One region of the Caballeronia sp. GACF4 genome, then DNA from elsewhere that is predicted to be linked to it. Evidence: riboswitches for the same ligand, from Rfam matches in the RefSeq annotation. Region 1 holds a riboswitch; the other holds the start of a gene.
What was found. A riboswitch is a leader RNA that binds a small molecule or an ion and turns the genes downstream of it on or off. The one in region 1 is predicted to bind thiamine pyrophosphate.

Region 1 (3,079 bases):
AATCAAACCAAAATGACAACGCAACGCTCATCAAAATCACGACCGTGGCAACAACCGTCCACTGCGTGATGATTTCCCCAAGCAACAAAGCGCCCAATAAAACCGCGACGACCGGATTCACGTAAAGACAACTCGTCGCGACAATCGTGCTCGTGTTCCGAATGAGAAAGTTATAAGCGACATACGCGGCCATCGAACCAATCACGACGAGATACAAGAATGAAAACCCCGCGCCCATGCTCACTTGGCCAAGGCGCTCGCCTGACACAAACGCGATGACAGTCGCGATAAGCCCGCCAAGCCCGATCTGCAACGCAGTCGACATCAGCAGATCGGAAGGCTGCGAGAGACGGCTTGCCAAATGCGCCCCGCCCGCCCAAAAAATTGCCGCGCACAAGATGGCAAGCGTGCCGACGGTCGAGCTCGGCGAGGGATCGCCATGATTGAGCAACACGATACCCATGAGACCCAGCGCCACCGCAAACCATTCGCCCTTCGCCACACTGCGCCCGGCAAGCGCGGTGAAGATCGTCGCGAAGAGCGGCACGGTAGCCACCATCACGGCAGCCGTGCCGGTTCCCACCGTGCGCATGCCGTAAGCCATCATCCCGCTCGACAAACCTTCGAGCAAAGTCCCGACGATCGCTGCATTACGTACTTCACGCGCCGTCGGCCACACCGCCTTGCGATGCACGGCGATCACGAAGAGACCGACGCCAGCGCACAGGTTACGCAGGCCGCCGAGCATGAGCGGCGGAAACGATTCGAGCGCCAGGTGAATGCCGAGATACGTCGATCCCCACACGATATAAACGACGGCCAACGCGAGCGCGACGCGTCCCTTGAGGCTGCGAGGAGCGCGAAACGGAAAGCGGTCGGGAAAACCGAGCGGCAGACGCGGAGGTACGGCAGACATGCATTACTCCGCGAAGCGCGCCCGGATCGGGGCAAGAGACTTGCAATGGGGACTGCCGCCAATCGACCGAACGTGGCATGAGCTTGAAGAACGCGCGCGCCAGGTGACGAACGAGGCGGGACTGACGATGGACGGCATGACGGAGCGAAAGAAGTGCGGAAGCGACAGGCGGGGCGACTGCTGACGACATCCGGGTAAGTACCGAAAATCGCGCGCTCGCCATTATGCAGTAAGCGCCTGCGCTTCAGCGCAAACTTCGCGAACGGTTGCCAAGATGCCACGCCACGATGTATGGTGACGCCTGCTAACGCGGGGGTCCTGCGTTGCACATCGCGATTCGTCCGGCTGCGTCGACTGAATGGCCCGTGCAATGTGGGTGAGAAATACCCTTTGAACCTGATCTGGATAATGCCAGCGCAGGGAAGCGTTCGGGCCTCGGCGCACGGTATCTCTCTCACGCGCCACGTCTTCTCGGGCCCGCACCTTTCCATCTCGTTCCTCCCTGTCTAGCTCCTGAATCAGCCGAGCTCGCCGGCGTTCGTTTGTTCGTCGTTCATTCGATCGCCCGCGTGCTCGCTGTCAATTACCGTCCCTGCGACTGAAAAGGAGAAACAGCACATGAATGCGAATCCCAAGTTCCTGTCCGAAAACGCCGTCGTCGATGCAGCCGCCATCGCGCCGCTGCCCAACTCGCGCAAGGTCTACGTGACGGGTTCGACGCCCGACATCCGCGTGCCGATGCGCGAGATCACGCAGTCCGACACGCCCGACAGTTTCGGCGGCGAAAAGAATCCGCCGGTGTACGTGTACGACACGTCCGGCCCCTACTCCGATCCGGACGCGAAGATCGACATCCGCTCCGGTTTGCCCGCGTTGCGCGCCGGCTGGATCGAAGCGCGCGGCGACACCGAGGAACTCGCGGGTCTTTCGAGCGAATTCGGCCGCGAGCGCGCCGCCGATCCGAAAACGGCCGAGCTGCGCTTCCCGGATCTGCATCGTCATCCGCGACGCGCGACGCCCGGCAAGAACGTGTCGCAGATGCATTACGCGCGGCAGGGCATCGTCACGCCGGAGATGGAATACATCGCCATTCGCGAGAATCAGCGCCGCGCCGAATACCTCGAAAGCCTCAAGACGAGCGGTCCGAACGGCGAAAAGCTCGCCGCGATGATGGGCCGTCAGCATCCCGGCCAGTCGTTCGGCGCGGTGCCGTTCGACAAGGACGCCCTGAAGGCCATCACGCCCGAGTTCGTACGCGATGAAGTGGCGCGCGGCCGCGCGATCATCCCCGCGAACATCAATCACCCGGAAAGCGAGCCGATGATCATCGGGCGCAACTTCCTCGTGAAGATCAACGCGAACATCGGCAATTCGGCGGTGAGTTCGTCGATCGGCGAGGAAGTCGACAAGATGACCTGGGCGATCCGCTGGGGCGGCGACACGGTGATGGACTTGTCCACGGGCAAGCATATTCACGAGACGCGCGAGTGGATCATCCGCAATTCGCCGGTGCCGATCGGCACGGTGCCGATCTATCAGGCGCTCGAAAAGGTCAACGGCAAGGCGGAAGACCTGACCTGGGAAATCTTTCGCGACACGCTCGTCGAGCAAGCCGAGCAAGGCGTCGATTACTTCACCATTCACGCGGGCGTGCGCCTGCAATACGTGCCGCTGACGGCCAACCGCATGACGGGTATCGTCTCGCGCGGCGGCTCGATCATGGCGAAATGGTGTCTCGCGCATCATCGGGAAAGCTTCATCTACGAGCACTTCGAAGACATCTGCGAGATCATGAAGCAGTACGACGTCTCGTTCTCGCTCGGCGACGGCCTACGTCCCGGCTCCATCTACGACGCGAACGACGAAGCCCAGCTCGGTGAACTGAAGACGCTCGGCGAACTCACGCAGATCGCGTGGAAGCACGACGTGCAAGTGATGATCGAAGGCCCCGGCCATGTGCCGATGCAGCTCATCAAGGAGAACATGGACCTGCAGCTGGAATGGTGCGACGAGGCGCCCTTCTACACGCTCGGGCCGCTCACCACCGACATCGCGCCGGGATACGATCACATCACCTCGGGCATCGGCGCGGCGATGATCGGCTGGTTTGGCACCGCCATGCTTTGCTACGTCACGCCGAAGGAGCATCTCGGACTTCCGAAC
Region 2 (3,079 bases), on a different contig from region 1:
TCGCCGATCAGTTCCAGCTTGATCCACGGCGTGTCGAAAACCTCGCGCGCCATGTAGGCGGTGGTCAGCACTTCATCGACGCTATGGCAGCCCGCCGTGTTTGGCAGCAGCGCGACGCCGTGACGCTTGAGGACATCGAAAAAACCGGCCTCGCCAGTCTCGGACTGACGGCGCAGCGCGACGGTCACCATGCCGGGCCGCGCGGCATCGATGGAATCCGAAAGCGATTGCAGCGACGGATAACGCGATGTGCCGAGCAGCACACGGCTCGGGAACGTCTGGCCGTAGAGCGTAAGACTATGGGCGGCGGTGTGTGAGGTCATGATTCGATCCTTCGGATTCGATAGATTCAGCCGCCCGCGACGGGCGACACGACGTCGAGCTTGTCGCCGGCTCGAAGCGTCTTCGTGCCGTGCTCGCCGCGCGCGACGAACTGTCCGTTGAGCGCGACCGCGAACGGCGGTTTGGCGCCGAATACGGCGAGCGCGTCGGTGACGGTGGCGGCATCGGTCAGACTGAATTCGCGCTGATTGATGTGGATGTTCATGGCTTTGACTTTCGATGACTAGAGCGCGGCCGCGATGGCCGGTTCGCTATGCAGAAGTTCGGACCAGCGCGCGCCGCCGCGATAATCCGCGAACGATGCGGCGTCCGCGACGGTTCCGCCCGCGATGGCTTGGGCGAGTGCGCAGGCGGCATCGGCGACTTCCGGCGCGATCATGAAGCCGTGCCGATACAGGCCGTTCACGCGCACGGTCCGCGCCCCGTCCCAGACGATGGCCGGCCGATGATCCGGCAGCGTCGGCCGGCACTGAGAATTGAGTTCGAGGATGCGCGCCTCGCCGAAACCCGGATGCACCGCGAACGCCGCACTCATCAGTTCCAGCGCCGAGCGCACGCTCACGGGTGACATGTCCTCGCCTTCGACTTCGGTCGCGCCGATCACGTAAAGATCGTCCTCTTTCGGCGCGATATACAGCGGATAACGCGGATGCAGCAGCCGCACCGGCCGCGACAACCCGATGCCCGGCGCATGCACGCGCGCCACTTCCCCGCGAATACCACGCAACGCGGGCCACGCCGTTTTGCCGCCCAGCCCACGGCAATCGATGATCCAGCGCGCGTCGGGCATGGCATCGACCGGAGAATTCCAGTGCGTGCGCACGCCGCGCGCCCCAAGTCCGGCCGCGAGCGCTCGAAGCGCCTGACGATTGTCGAGTTGACCTTCGTGCGGCAGCAGCCAGCCTTGCGCGAAACGCGTGCCGAGCGCGGGTTCTGCTTGCGCGACTTCCGCACCCGAGAGCTTGACGAAGCCGCCATCGAGCAAGCTTGCAGGCGCGTTGGCGCGCAACCTGCGTTCGAATAGCGGCGCTTCCGCGCGATCCGCGCCGTGCCAGACGACGAGCGTGCCGTTGCGCTGAAAGTAAACCGGCTCGGGCAAATCGGCGATGAGACCCGGCCAGCGTTCCAGCGACGCCGCGCCGAGTTCGACGACGAGCGGCTCCGCACTCGTCGCCTCGGCGAGCGGCGCGAGCATCGCGGCGGCCACCCACGCAGCCGACTGCGTGCCCGCCTCGTCGCCGCGCTCGTATAGCGCGACGCCGTGGCCCGCGCCCGCGAGTTGCCACGCCACGAGCCGCCCGACGAGTCCTCCGCCGATGACGGCGAAGTCTGGCCGGCGCGCGGCGGGCTGATCGATCGTGTTCACTTTTCCGATGTCTCCTGTCGATCGAAACGAGGCTGTGCGCCGCTCCGGTCTTATCCACGACTGATAACGCCGTGCAGCAAACGCACGAACGCGAAGACAAAACTTGCAGAGGAGAGACCGGCCCGGCAGCGGCAACGCAAACAACGCGCGCCAGGCGGAAATGAATGATGATGGAAGAACCTGGAGGAAAGGCGCGACGGCCGCGCGTTCTCCGGAAACTTCCCTCGCCGGTATTACCCGGATCGGGTGCAAAGGGTCTCTCTCAGCCTCGCCGCGCCAGCACACCGATAATTCGATGACATCGCGCGCGAAGCACCCCTGTTTCGTCGAAGATCATTAGACCATGAAAGCCAAAGCCGCTGCAAACCGGGATTCCCCGCCTTTGGTCGCCTCGGTCGGCACTCTGGCACAATGCCGCGAGCATGGTTCTCCGCATGGTTGTGCGAATGAGCACGGAATTAAGCGGCAGTTAAGGGAACCTCTGAACAATCTGCGGGACAGGAAAGAGGCTGCGCGTGCGAGTATCGCGGCGCGGTGCGTCCATTCGTAACTCGGACCGGCATATCATCAGGAAGGTCATGGCCAATTCTCAACCGGAAAACACGCAGCAACAAGCCGACACGGTCTCTGCGTGGAGCCTCATAAAGCCCTACTGGGTCTCGGAGGAGCGCGGCTTCGCGTGGGGTCTGCTCGTTGCCATCATCGCGATCAACATGACGGTCGTATGGATCAACGTGCGGCTCAACAGCTGGAGCGCGGCGTTCTACAACGCGCTGCAGAACAAGAACGTCCACGACTTTCCGCACCTGCTGCTGGTCTTCACCGGCCTCGCCTTCGCGTACATTCTGCTCGCGGTTTATGGGCGGTATCTGCGGCAGATGCTCGGCTTCCGCTGGCGCCAGTGGCTGACCAACAAGTATCTCGAACAGTGGTTCGGCGACCGCGCTTTTTACCGCATAGAACGCGACCGTCTTGCCGATAACCCCGACCAGCGGATCAGCGACGACCTGCAATCCTTCGCGACCACCACGCTGTCTCTGTCGCTCGATCTGCTTTCCACGCTCGTCACGCTCGTCACGTTCATCACCATTTTGTGGACGCTCGCGGGCGCGCTGACCATCACGGCATTCGGCACGCCGCTCGTCATTCCCGGCTACATGGTCTGGGCGGCGGCGCTTTACGCGATCATCGGCTCGGTCATCATCCAGAAGGTCGGGCATCCGCTGGTGTCGATCAACTACCAGCAACAGAAGGTCGAGGCCGATTTCCGCTTCGGGCTGATTCGCGTGCGCGAGAATGCCGAGCAGATCGCGTTTTACGATGGCATCGCCACCGAGACGGCCAACGCGAAGACCATTTTCCAGCGCATTC

Region 2: linked by a shared signal. The riboswitch ahead of NCR40_RS12105 (FAD-dependent oxidoreductase) and the one ahead of thiC (phosphomethylpyrimidine synthase ThiC) in region 1 are both predicted to bind thiamine pyrophosphate.

What each region holds. Positions count from the first base shown of each region.
Region 1 is NZ_JALQDW010000004.1:144,560-147,638, reverse strand. Features, by position in the region: gene NCR40_RS04525 (EamA family transporter) at 1-916, opposite strand, end outside; TPP riboswitch at 1,218-1,357, shown strand; gene thiC (phosphomethylpyrimidine synthase ThiC) at 1,535-3,079, shown strand, end outside.
Region 2 is NZ_JALQDW010000012.1:26,471-29,549, forward strand. Features, by position in the region: gene NCR40_RS12095 (thiazole synthase) at 1-323, opposite strand, end outside; gene thiS (sulfur carrier protein ThiS) at 350-547, opposite strand; gene NCR40_RS12105 (FAD-dependent oxidoreductase) at 566-1,708, opposite strand; TPP riboswitch at 1,911-2,038, opposite strand; gene NCR40_RS12110 (ABC transporter ATP-binding protein/permease) at 2,287-3,079, shown strand, end outside.